3 regions of the Clostridium septicum genome follow, and region 3 is predicted to be linked to each of the others. Evidence: riboswitches for the same ligand, from Rfam matches in the RefSeq annotation. Region 3 holds a riboswitch; each other region holds the start of a gene.
What was found. A riboswitch is a leader RNA that binds a small molecule or an ion and turns the genes downstream of it on or off. The one in region 3 is predicted to bind lysine.

Region 1 (4,741 bases), 200 kb from region 3:
CACCTGCAAATGCAAATGCAACTTTAGTTAATACAAAATAACCTATTGCCCCAGCTAAACCAGCTACTCCATTATTTTCTTCTGCTAAACCTACAGCAATACCTATTGCAAATAGTATAGCCATATTTCCCATTATAGCGTCTCCAGCTGCTGCCATCCAAGAAATGTCTAATACGTCAGGTTGACCTAATCTTAGTAATAAACCTGCTGCTGGCAAAGCTGCAATTGGTGTCATTAAAGCTTTACCTAATTTCTGTAAAAACCCTAGAACACTTGTGTTTCCTTTTGACATAAATATCCCTCCATTTTTAAAAATATAATTGCTCATAATGATTTTTTCTGACATAACCATATTTTTTGAAAGCAAAACAGCCGGAAAGAATACAAGTATTCTTTCCGGCTTATGCCCATATTCAAATGGTTACACGCCAATTTAAAATCTCTATTTATTATTACAATATCATTGTATACGCTTTAAAACATTTTGTCAACGGTTTCACTAAAACTTTTTTATTTTTTTTTATATTTTATTGACATTACGAAATAACTCTATATATAATATCATTATAAATGTTACTGTTAAATCAGGCATAAGTTCTTTCTGGACTTATGCCATTTTTTATTTTTTATACTTTAATGTATTGAAATACCACCATATATATATACTATTTTTATAATAGTATTTTGCAAAAAATTTATTACAGTAATATATACAAAATATAATATGAAAGGAAGTGGATTCCTGTTTTTCAGGATATACGTATGTTCGATTTTTTAAAAAATATGTTTAAATCAAATGAAGCTCCACAAAAAGAAGAAGTGAACAAAAAATCATCTGGACTTCTTGCTCCTGTCTCAGGTCAAGCAATTCCTTTATCTGAAGTGCCAGATCAAGTTTTTGCTGAAAAGTTAGCTGGAGATGGAATAGGTATAATAGCTGAGGGAGATACTGTTGTTGCTCCTGCTGATGGAGAATTAACTTTAGTTTTCAAAACAAAGCATGCTTTTGCAATGACTTTAGATAATGGTTTAGAACTGTTAGTTCATATAGGTTTAGAAACTGTATCTCTAAATGGAGAAGGTTTTGAACAACTTGTAGAACAAGGAACTAGAGTTAAAGCTGGTACTCCTATAATGAAGATAGATACTAACTTCATAGCAAGCAAAGGATTATCTCTTGCTACACCAGTTTTAATAACTAATGTAGATGCAGCTAAATCAATCACTCCAGTTGCTACTGGAAAAGTTGTAGCTGGTGAAACTCCAGTTGTTGACTTTGAAGTTTAATATATAATTTTATGGTTTATTGCTTAAAGAAAACGCTACAAAATTTTTGTAGCGTTTTTTCATATAGATTAATATTAAACTTAATCTTCTAAAATCTTATATAAAGTTAGGTGGTCTTTCCAACTTCCATTTATAAATAAATATTTTTCATTTATACCTATTTCTTTAAATCCACATCCTAAAAGTACAGCTTTAGATCTTTTGTTATCTAATAAAACTGATGCTTCAATTCTATGTAACTCTAATTCACTTTTAGAATAGTCTAAAATAAGCCTCACCGCTTCCTTCATATATCCTTTCCCTTGATATTCCCTATCTATAGAGTATCCTAAAATAGCACTTTTAAATATTCCATATACAATGTTTGATAGTTTAGCTTTACCTATTAACTTTTCATCTTTATATATTCCTAAATCATAACTAGTTCCATTTATAAGCTGCCTATAACTTTCTATTAATATATCCCTTTGGGTTTCATATGTATAAAAACTATCATCTCTGCTTGGTTCATAAGGATCTAAATGCTCTTTATTTCTTATATAATAATCCAGTAAATCTTCAGCATTTTCCGGAGTTAAATTTCTTATTTCTATATTTTCACCTTTCAATCTAATTATGGATGTTACAAATGAATTATTATAATCACTTCTATTTATACCAAAGCTAAGTTCATCCATAAAATGACCATTTACAAAAAGATTATCTGAAAATATCCCTTCTAAAACAAATCCTAAATCTATAAACACTTTAAAATTCGCATTTTCGTTTACTATAAAATTAGCTTTATATATACTTGAATCCTTAAATATCGCCCTTAATATATTACTGACTGTTTCACTTAATAATTCTGGATCATTATATCTGTAAAACTTAAGTCTTACATTGCATTTTTTATTATCCTTATCTAGCTCTAAAATGGTAAATCTACCTACTACTATGCTATTTTTATCTCTAATAATATAATCACTAAATGTTCCTTTTACTAAATCTATACTTATCCCTTTACTTTCCTTCATAAATAAATTCTCCTAAGGATTTTTTTAACATAATATATTTATTATAACGATAAATATAGTTTATACACAATATAAAATTATCTTTAAAATGAATATATATTTATTAAAATTAAATTTACAAGCTATTTTAAGATAATGCTTGTATTTTAATAATAATATTAGATTAAAATGTTAAAACTCACTTTTAACAACTTACATTAAAATTGACTATTTCTTCTTATTGATTAATAATAATCACATTAAATGAATAACTGAGATAGAGGCGCAAAAATTATTAGTAACATTATTGAGTTAAGCACAGTGAGGTAATGTGAAAGGATTTTTTGCCGAAGTGTACGGGTAATGCTTTAATACCGTATGCTGGTGTTGCATAGAATATATGTAATACTGTCACATTTGTGGAGCGCTATCATTCTTCGTATATGAATAGTATTTTATATGCCCTGAGTATAGTCTTAGGGCATTTTTTTATTTTACAATCAAGTTAATCTTCATCTTAGTTAAACATTTATGTATTTTACAGTTAATGGAGGACTTGATATGGATTCAGTAAATAGTTGCAATGTTGAATTAAAAAAAGGACTTAAATCTAGACATCTTAGCATGATTGCTATAGGTGGTTCTATAGGTACGGGAATCTTCCTTGCTATGGGAGATACAATACATAAAGCAGGGGCTGGTGGTGCCTTAGTCGCTTACGCTTTAATTGGTATAATGGTATATTTTTTAATTAGTAGTTTAGGAGAAATGGCAACATTTATGCCTGTCTCTGGTTCATTTGGCACATATGCTACAGAGTTTATAGACCCTGCTGTAGGATTTGCTCTTGGTTGGAATTATTGGTTTAACTGGGCAATAACAATTGCTGCTGAACTTGTAGCATCATCTTTAATAATGAAATTTTGGTTTCCTAATGTTCCAGGGATAATCTGGAGCGTTTTATTACTATCAATAATAGTTACACTTAATTTACTATCAACAAAAGCTTACGGCGAGTCTGAATTTTGGTTTGCTAGTATAAAAGTAATAACAGTTATAGTATTTTTAATAATTGGATTTTTAAATATTTTTGGAATAATGGGTGGACATGCTGTTGGATTTTCTAACTTCACATCAAATGGTGGACCATTCATTGGAGGATTTAAATCTATCTTCATAGTATTTTTATTAGCTGGTTTCTCTTTCCAAGGAACTGAACTAGTTGGTATTGCTGCAGGTGAAAGTGAAAATCCTGAAAAATCAATACCTAAAGCTGTAAATAGTGTATTTTGGAGAATATTACTTTTTTATATAGGAACTATAGTAGTTATTGGGGCTTTAATACCACTTTCAGAAGTTGGAGTTAAAGAAAGCGCATTTACACTTGTTTTTGAAAAAGCTGGTGTAGCTGCAGCTGCATCAATTATGAATGCTGTAATATTAAGTTCAGTATTATCTGCTGGAAATTCCGGGATGTATGCCTCAAGTAGAATGCTATACTCAATGGCAAAGGAAGGTATGGCTCCTAAACTATTTGCCAAAGTAAATTCTAATGGAGTTCCTATAAACTCCGTTATAGCCACTACAATAATTGCATCAGCTTGTTTCTTAACAGGGATTTATGCTGAAGATAGTGTTTATGTATGGCTTGTAGCCGCTTCAGGATTAGCTGGATTTATAGCATGGATGGGAATAGCATTATGTCATTATAGATTTAGAAAAGCTTGCAAAGCTCAAAATTTTGATTTAAACAAATTACCTTATAAATCAAAATTCTTCCCATTTGGACCTATAATAGCATTAATATTATGTACTATTGTAATTTTAGGACAAGGTCTTTCTTATATATCTGAATCAGGAATTGATTGGATGGGAATTTGTTCATCATATATAGGCATCCCTTTATTCTTAATTTTATGGTTAGGATATAAATTTAAAAACAAGACCAAACTTGTTGATTTAAAGAAAGTTAATTTAACAAAGTATTCAATAAAAAAATAAATATATTTAAAACTCTAAGATTTTCTTAGAGTTTTTCTTTTTGTGTAATAACTCTAAACATACACTCATATACTTAAATACATTCTATAAATTAATACTAATAAGGAGGGATTATTTATTTTTATACCAAAATTTCTAAAAGGAAAGAAAAGAAAATCTAAAATCAACTTAAAGCTTTCCTTCACTATTCCTCTTATTTTTATTCTTATAGGGGTCTTTTTAGGATATAAGATTTTCAAGCCACAAAAATCACCTCCAAAGCAATGGACATTAACTGACAATGATAAAAAAGATGTAAAGTTTATGTCTGAAGAGAGCCTAATTAAAGAAATTAGAGATGTAAATAAAATTATCCCTTTAGAGATAGAACTTTCTGAGACTATAGTCGTTGATAAAAGTTGGGGAGATTTTGAAGTATTTAAAAAGATAAAAAGAATTAAATTCTTCGCTAATTGCTC
Region 2 (4,741 bases), 480 kb from region 3:
CTATTAATATTGATTCATTTATATTTAGAATATCTTTATATATATTATTATATTCTAATATTTCTACACCATGCTTTTTTAACTCCCCTAATACTTTATTATCTACTTTTTTCATATCAATATATAATTTAGCTGAATTCATTGTAATTAATGCATATGAAAGTACAACTGGATTAAATTTTATATCATTTCCTCTTATATTAAATAACCATGCTATATCATCTAGTGATGATATAATATAACTTTCTACATTTAAATTATTCATTTCACTTCTTACTTCTGAAAGCTTTTCTTTTACATTTTTCCCTGCAAATTTAACATCATGTAAAAATATTTTTTCGCTAGGCAATTCCGGCCTTTCCGTCCAAATATCATCTAATAAATCTTTATCCATTTTTATATTAAATTTATTATATTTTGCTATAGAAAGTATTTGTTTATATTGATTTGCTGAATAACATCTTCCATCAAATCCTAAAGTCTCCCCTTCTTTAACATTACTTTTTATCCACTCTTCAACATTTGGGTAACCTGGAGTTCTCATTTTCATTAAATCAATCCCACTATTATTTAACTCCCTGGCTGCTTGTATAAAATATCTTCCATCCGTCCATAAATTAGCTGTATTTAATGATACTACTATTGTTCCAGCTGATCCTGTAAAACCAGAAACATACGCTCTACCTTTATAATAATCTGCAACATACTCACTCTGATGTGGATCACTGCTTGGAATTATGTAGTGATGTATATCATTCTTTTTCATTATTTCTCTTAAATTATCAATTTTACTCATTTCTTTTTACCCCTTTCTTCTTATATCTATATAGATTATACAATATATTACGAATATTCAACTATTTTTATCTATTAATTATCTATTAAAATAAAAAAGCTAGAATAAATATTCTAGCTTTTCAAAACTAATTTTTATAATAATTGTTTATTTGTTACAGAATCTACTTTTTTTCCTAATATCTGAACTCCTATATATACTGCTAATAAAGCTATTGGTAAAACTATATACCATGCTAAACCGAATCCTGCCGGTATATACCCAAATACTATTGTAATAACTGCAACAAATAATGCATATGGCATTTGAGTTTTAACGTGATCTATATGATTACACCCAGATCCCATAGAGGATAATATTGTTGTATCTGATATAGGCGAACAGTGGTCACCAAATATAGCTCCAGTTAACACTGCACTTGCACTTACTATTACATATCCCATGTCTGTATTTATTGAAAATGCTAATGGAATAGCAAGTGGCATTAATATCCCCATAGTTCCATATGCTGTTCCAGTAGCAAATGATATTACTGCTCCAAGAATAAATATTAAACTTGGTAATAGGAAATATGGTAATGTCCCTGATAATAATGATACTAAATATTTTGCTGTACCTAACTCTTTAATTACTGAACTTAATGACCAAGCAAGTATTAGTATAACTCCAGTTATAAGTAATGGCTTCATTCCATCTATCCAAGTATCTATAGCTTCTGATAAAGTAAATATCCCTTTTAAAACTCCCATAATTATAGTAACTATACTAGCAACTAATGCTGATTGGAATAAGGCAACTGATGCATCTGATGCACTAAAAGCTTGTTGTATAGCTGATAATGAAAATGGTGAATTACCCATTAATTGTTGAAGAGCTATATCTTCTCCAGCCATTATTGATGAATATCCACTAAAATAGAAGCAAATTAATGCTGTAATTATCAAGGTTCCAATTGGAATTATAGCATTCCATATACTAAGCTTAATCCCTTCCTTTGGTTCTAACTCTGAATTATCTATTTTATTATTATCTGCTGCTACCTCTTTTTCTGCCTTTAAATCTCTTCTTCTTGCTTCAATCTCAGCCTTATACATAGGACCAAAATCTTTTAATAAGAATGAAGTAATAAATACAAAGAATATTATTAGTATATTATAAAATCTATATGGTATAGTTTGCAGAAATACCCCAAAGGCATCTACTTGTTGCCCAATTCCATTTGTAAAAGCATCGTTTATTAAACCAACCTCAAGTCCTATCCATGTAGAAATAATTGCAAGTCCTGCAATAGGTGCTGCCGTAGCATCTATAATAAATGCCAATCTTTCTCTTGATATTCTCATTTTATCAGCTACAGGCTTCATTATAGGTCCAACTATTAATGAGTTTGCATAGTCATCAAAAAATACTGCAATCCCCAATAACAATGTTACTAATTGTGTACTTCTAGCATTTTTAGCTTTTCTTGCTAAAGCCTCTGCTACAGCTTTAGCTCCCCCCATTTTAGCTACTAAATGAATTACACCTCCTATAACTAAAACTTGAAGTATAATACCTGCATTCCATGGATCTGCTAATGAATTTAACGCTCTTGATACAAAATCTAAGAAAGATTGAATAAGTGCACTAAATAATGAATGATCTATCAATTTTATAAGAAAACTCCCTGATAAAATACCTATAAACAATGATATTATTACATTTTTTGTTAGGAAAGCTAATATTATAGCTACTATTGGTGGTATTAATGTTAAAATTCCATAATGCTCTGCATTATTAGTTACTGCATCAACTTCTGACGCAAAGACTACTGATGTTGACATAATTAACATCAATATAGTCATTAAAAATACTCTAAAATTTTTATTGTTTTTCATATTTAAGTCCCCCTTTTTATATCTTATTGTGAATACTTAAAGGGCAGCTTAATTAAATATTTTTATTTTCTATTAAAAAAGAGCCTTGAGTTTTCACTCAAGGCTCTAATATATTTTCACTACTATATTAAAAACATCCTTAAATGATAGCTCACCACAAACATTATTTGTGACAGTGTTACACATATTTTATGCAACCCCAGCTATACAACTTTAAAGCATCAGTTGTATGCTTCGGCAATATTTCCTTTCCTATTGAGTCATAGTGCTTATCTCATCAATAGTACTATTAAATATTGCGCCTCTACCCTTGCCGTTATTCACTTATGATTTGATTATACAAGCATTAATTATTTAATGCAATAGTATTCCGTAAAAAATCTGAATATTTTTTATTTACTTACTAATGTTATAAAGTCTTTTTTATTAAAACTGTAGTGTATTTTTATTATTTAACATAAATTCTTCTATATCTTCAACAGTTTTTATCATGTCCTTAGTTAACACTTCGCAAGCATCTTCCGTTATTAATACATCATCTTCGATTCTAATTCCTATAGATTCGTCTTCTATATATATTCCTGGTTCAACTGTATATACCATTCCTGCCTCAAATATTACATCTCTATTAGGAGGTTCTATATCATGTGTATCCATTCCTAAACTATGACCTATACTATGATAATAGTACTTTGATACTTCTTCTTCTTTTTCTATTAAACCAAGTTTAATGCACTCTTCTGCTATCCATTTTCTAGCTTGTTTATTAAGTTCAATAAAACTAACACCTGGCTTCATTGATTTAATAACCCTTTCATTAACTCTTAAGACTGAATTATAAACATCTTTTTGTCTCTCTGTAAATTTACCATTAACAGGAAATGTTCTTGATATATCCCCATTATAATAATTATATTGAGCACCTAAATCAAATAGTATTAATTGCCCATCCTTTATTTCTGAGTTATTATCTACATAATGAAGTACTGCTGCATTTTTACCTGAAGCTGCAATAGTTTTAAAAGCAAAATCCCTAACCCCTTTAGTTTTGCATGTTAAATCAAAATATGCTTCTAATTCATATTCTTTCATTCCTGGTGTACATATCTTCATAAGATTTTTTACACCCTCAATTGTTATATCTATTGCTTTTTGTATTCTTTGGATTTCCTCTTCGCTTTTTACTAATCTAAATTTACTTATTATCCTATAAATATTTTTAATATTTACCTGTGGATACTTCTTAAATATTTCCCATGAAATATTTTCTGCAAGGGTTTCTGGTGAATTATAGCTGTCCTTTTCTAAATCTAGATATACATTAAAGTCTTCCCTTGAAGTTATTATTTTATGTAATACATTTTTAAAACTTCCTAGGTATTCAACTTCATCAACATCTGATATTTCAAAAGCTTCATCTTTTCTCACAGATTTTCCTTGCCACTTTTCTAAAATCGGGTCTATCTCTTTTATAAATAAAGTTGACTTTATATTTCCATTAATTTTACTCATTAATAAAATGTGTTCTTCTTCATCAATTCCTGTTAAATAATAAAAATTTCTATTTGGTGTAAAAGGATACTTTTCATCAGCTGTTTTTTTAGGCGCATTTCCTGCAAATAATATTACTAATGAATTATCTTTTATTTCTTTAAGAACTTTCTCTCTGTTTACTTTATAGAATTGCTTATTCATTCTATTCACATCCTTAAGTATTTATTCCATGGCTAAAAGTTTTACACTAACAACATTAGGCAATGATCTTAATATATTAACTAACTGTTTTAAATCCTTTTTCATATTTGATATATCTAATGTTATTGTTACATTTGCCGCCATGTTTATAGGTATATCTTGATTTATTGTTATTATATTCCCCTTATTAAAAGCTATACAATCTAGCACCTTAGATAAAGTTCCCGCTTCATGAGATAATAATACTACTAAGGTTATTTTTTTACTGTGTATCCCCTCTGACATAGGAAATATATCGTCTTTATATTTATAATAAGTGCTCCTACTTATATTAGTTTGTTTAACTGCATCACTAATATCTTTTGCTTTTCCA
Region 3 (4,741 bases):
CTATTTTAACTTCATCTCCTGGAAGTCCTATTAGTCTTTTTATTAAATCTTCTTGCAATTCTTCAGAGTGAAAAACTACAATATCTCCTCTTTTTAACTTATCTAAATTATACACTCTTGTTACAAATAGTCTATCGTCTACATTTAATGTTGGCACCATTGATTCTGAAGGTATATAAGCCTTAAATACAACATATTTATTTATAGCTAATGCTAATATAACTGCTACAATTATAGGTATTCCCCATTCATAGAAAAAACCTCTACTTTTATTTTTATCACTACTATTTTCCATTATTCGTCCCACATACCTTTCATCATATTTTTAATTTTATCTCTTCTATTCTTTGTTAAAATAGGATCTACAATATATATATCCCCTTTTTTTATTAATACGTCACCTTCATTAAAGTTTCCTTTAACTAAGTCTTTATTTATATTTATTATATTTTCAGCTTCTGTTTCTAAAACTACGTAATTTTCTTCTATTCTATCTATAATGAAACTATCCATACTCTCTTGACATTAACTGTCTATCACCTCTCTATTAATTTCTTATCTTATAGTATAACATAATTACCCTAATTATTGACCAATATAAATAGCTATATTTATTAAAATTTATTTAAGATATAGCTATCTTGTTTAATGTAATTATTATTATACTAAAAAAAATAGATACTATGTGTATCTATTTTACACATAGTATCTAGCAATATATCTTTTAAAGTTAAATTTCAGAATCTATTAAATCTTTATAGCTTTGTCTTTTTGATACTATTCTTCCTTCTCCGTCTTTTACAAATACTACTGCTGGTCTTAAATTTTTATTATAATTATTTGACATAGAAAAACCATAAGCTCCTGTTGACATTATTCCTAATATATCTCCACTATAAACAAAAGGAAGCTTAATATCCTTTATCAAAATATCTCCTGACTCACAGCATTTTCCTGCTATAGTTACTACTTCTTCATCTGATTCTGTTATTTTATTTGCTAAAACAGCTTCGTATTTAGCTTGATATAAGGCAGGTCTTATATTATCAGTCATACCTCCGTCTACAGCTACATACTTTCTTATCCCAGGAACTTCTTTTATTGAACCTATTGTATATAATGTAGTTCCTGCATTAGCAACTATTGATCTACCTGGTTCTATTGTTAAAATAGGTTTATCTAAATTTAATTCATTACATACTTTATCTACCCTATCTAATATTACCTTGCAGTATTCACTTGTTTTTTTAGGCTTATCCCCTTCTGAATAATATATTCCAAAGCCTCCACCTAAATCTAATTCTGAAATTATATGTCCTGTTTCTTGTCTTATATTATCTATAAATTTAAGCATTATTTCTGCTGCATCACCAAAAGGTTCTGTATCAAATATCTGAGATCCTATATGACAATGTAACCCAACTAATGCTATATTATCAAAGGCTAAAGCTGACTTTACAGCATTTAATATATTATCTCCAATAGGTGCAAAACCAAACTTTGAATCTATCTGACCCGTCTTTATATAATCATGTGTATGTGCTTCAATTCCTGGAGTTAATCTTAAATACACCTTTTGTATTTTTTTATATTTTTCTGCTATTTCATTTACCTTCTCTAACTCCCATAAGTTATCAATAATAAATCTTCCTGCTCCTAATTTAACTCCCATTTCTATTTCTTCTAATGTTTTATTGTTACCATGAAAATAAATATTATCTAATGGATACTCTGCTTTATATGCTGTATATAGTTCTCCACCTGATACTACATCTAAGTAAAGTCCTTCTTCATTTATTAATTTACACATTTCTACTGTTAAAAAAGCTTTTCCAGCATATGCTACCCTATTTCCATTTTCCTTACATTTAAAACTTTTAATATATTCTCTGCAATTATCCCTTATAAGTTTTTCATCTATTACATACAATGGCGTACCATAATTTTTAACTAACTCACTAGCTTTCATACCACCTATACATAATTCATTTTCTTTAATTTCCATTGCCCCAAATAATTTCATACTTTACCTCCATGTTTTAATAAAATAAAAAACCATCACTTCTTTAGTGATGGTAGATTTTCATAATATAAATGGTAGCTATTAAATTATGGTAGTAATTTCCTTTAATCTAATCATAATCTTGCAAACTAATGCCTTTTGTAGCTCTCCACTTACGTGACAGTGATGCATATATTTTATACATCCCCAGAAATAAATTCTTGCTTTTATTTATTTCTTCGGCTATTAACCCTTTCATTATGCTTCTTCGTTTGCCAACTCTTCATAATTACTATTATTAACAGCTCCTCTACCTAATAATCTTAATTCAACTATAAAAAACCTTAATTTATATATTCTCAATTAAATTATTAATTAATTAAACATATATAAAGTTCATTAATATTATTATACACATTTTATGAGATTATGCCATATATTTTTCAGAATTTTTTAAATTTACTTTTAATTTGATTTATCCTCTATATTTATCCATAAGATTACTCATTATATCTCCTGTAACTGGTGGAGTATATGTTATTGCATTTGCACCTGCCTCTATAGTTTCCATTATAGTTTCTTCTGTAGGTCCTCCTGTAGCTATTATTGGAAAATCCGGAAATTCAGCTCTTATCTCCCTAACTATCCTAGCTGTATTCTTTCCTCCTGATACATTAAGAATAGTAGCCCCTGATTCTATTCTTTCCCTTATATTTTCACACTCTGAAACTACTGTTACTATAACAGGTATATCTATAGTTTCTCTTATTTTCTTAACTATACTATTTGCTGTAGGTGCATTTACAACTACCCCCATTGCACCTTTAAATTCTGCATCTAATGCAAGGTTTACAACCCTCTTCCCTTGAGTTATTCCTCCACCAACTCCACAAAATATTGGTACATCGGCAGCCATAACTAAAGCTTGAGTTATAAGTGGCTGAGGAGTAAATGGATAAACAGCAATTATTGCATCTGCATTTGTGTTTCTTATTATTGCAACATCTGTAGTAAATAATAAAGATTTTATTCTTTTACCAAATATCTTTATGCCACTACATTCTCTAATACAAGTTGGAACTTCAATAACATGACTTCGTAAAGTACCTTTTATTTCTGGAACTAGTTTTACCTTTTTAACCCCCACTTTTTTTATTCCTCCTATTAATTTTTTATTATATATTCTCACATTTATCTTTTCGTTAATTTTTTATTTTATTATATTATACTCTTTTATATTTAAATTTAAAGGAGTAAAAATTTTTTTATTGTTTACACTATATTTTTGTGACTTTTACCTTAATTCTACTATATAATTATATTACGTAAACTTTAATTAATAATACATAGTTTCGAGGTGATTTTAGTAATGTCAATAAAGAAAAAACTTTATCCCCCCTATACTGTATTAATAATAATGTATGTTTTCTTTATTATTTTTGCTTTTGCAGTTAACTCTCCAAAAGAAATTTTATCTGGATTAAAAAATATTTTATTTACACCAGATATTTTAATAACAGATTACATTGAAATCGGTGGTATAGGGGCAACATTTGTAAATGCAGCGCTTACAAGCTTAGCTTCTATAGCAATTTTAGTTCTCATAGGTATAAAACCTAATGGTTCTACTATTATGGCTTTATATCTTATGACTGGATTCTCATTCTTCGGGAAAAATATACTAAATATTTGGCCAATTATGATTGGTGTTTATTTATTTTCTAAATATCAAAAGGAACCTTTCTTAAACTATACCCTTGTTGCTTTACTTGCAACTACTTTAGCTCCAACAGTGAGTCAATTAAGCTTTACAGGACATTTTTCTCAATTTGGTGGAATACTCCTTGGCTATGGCTTAGGAATTTTTACAGGATTTATACTTTCGCCTATTGCTTCTCACTGTATAAAATCTCATAATGGATATAATTTATATAATATAGGTTTTGCTGGTGGACTTTTAGCCACTCTTTTAATGTCAATTTTAAGAAGCATTGGAATAAATTTTGACACTAGACTTATATGGCATACTGGCTCTAATAAAATTTTCTCTATATTTTTATTTATAATTTCTATATATTTAATTATTGTAGGATTAATCTATGGTAATAATAATAAAAATAAATTAATTTCAATTAGTAAACAACCTGGTAGATTAATTAGTGATTTTTATATTCTTTTTGGTGAAACTTCTTATATTAATATGGGAATTTTAGGTATAGCTTCTACAGTATTTGTTCTTTTAATAAAGGGTGATTTAAATGGACCTACAATGGCTGCTATTTTTACTATAATGGGCTTTGGATGTTTTGGTAAACACTTAAGAAATATTACACCAATTATAATTGGAGCATCTATTGCTTCTTTATTACATATTTCACCTATAAATTCACCAAACTTAATATTATCAATATTATTTTCAACTGCACTTGCTCCTATATCAGGTAAATTCGGTTGGAAATTTGGAATACTTGCAGGATTTTTACACTTAAATATAGTTACTAATATAGGCTATCTTCATGGTGGTTTAAATTTATATAATAATGGATTGGCAGCTGGATTCGTAGCAATGATATTAATACCATTAATTACAACATTCAAGGAGGAAAAATAATAGAATGAAGTTTAAATTAGAAAAAAACTTGAGAATAGTAAGTGAACTTATAACCTATTTTCATAAATTAGGTACTGATGATGTTCACTTAGATATAAAATCTGAGGATGATAAATCTTATTTTTACA

Region 1: another riboswitch for lysine. It lies ahead of CP523_RS06950 (amino acid permease); the one in region 3 lies ahead of lysA (diaminopimelate decarboxylase).
Region 2: another riboswitch for lysine. It lies ahead of CP523_RS08275 (Na+/H+ antiporter NhaC family protein); the one in region 3 lies ahead of lysA (diaminopimelate decarboxylase).

The regions. Positions count from the first base shown of each region.
Region 1 covers NZ_CP023671.1:1,583,485-1,588,225, forward strand. The annotation lists gene nagE (N-acetylglucosamine-specific PTS transporter subunit IIBC) at 1-292, opposite strand, end outside; gene CP523_RS06940 (PTS sugar transporter subunit IIA) at 763-1,287, shown strand; gene CP523_RS06945 (GNAT family N-acetyltransferase) at 1,368-2,303, opposite strand; lysine riboswitch at 2,553-2,720, shown strand; gene CP523_RS06950 (amino acid permease) at 2,844-4,283, shown strand; gene CP523_RS06955 (DUF4230 domain-containing protein) at 4,587-4,741, shown strand, end outside.
Region 2 covers NZ_CP023671.1:1,864,800-1,869,540, reverse strand. The annotation lists gene CP523_RS08280 (aminopeptidase P family protein) at 1-796, opposite strand, end outside; gene CP523_RS08275 (Na+/H+ antiporter NhaC family protein) at 931-2,673, opposite strand; lysine riboswitch at 2,813-2,988, opposite strand; gene CP523_RS08270 (aminopeptidase P family protein) at 3,100-4,368, opposite strand; gene CP523_RS08265 (ACT domain-containing protein) at 4,390-4,741, opposite strand, start outside.
Region 3 covers NZ_CP023671.1:1,384,371-1,389,111, forward strand. The annotation lists gene lepB (signal peptidase I) at 1-295, opposite strand, end outside; gene CP523_RS06100 (DUF3006 domain-containing protein) at 295-513, opposite strand; gene lysA (diaminopimelate decarboxylase) at 731-2,023, opposite strand; lysine riboswitch at 2,157-2,323, opposite strand; gene CP523_RS06110 (beta/alpha barrel domain-containing protein) at 2,478-3,149, opposite strand; gene CP523_RS06115 (DUF1576 domain-containing protein) at 3,372-4,613, shown strand; gene CP523_RS06120 (hypothetical protein) at 4,618-4,741, shown strand, end outside.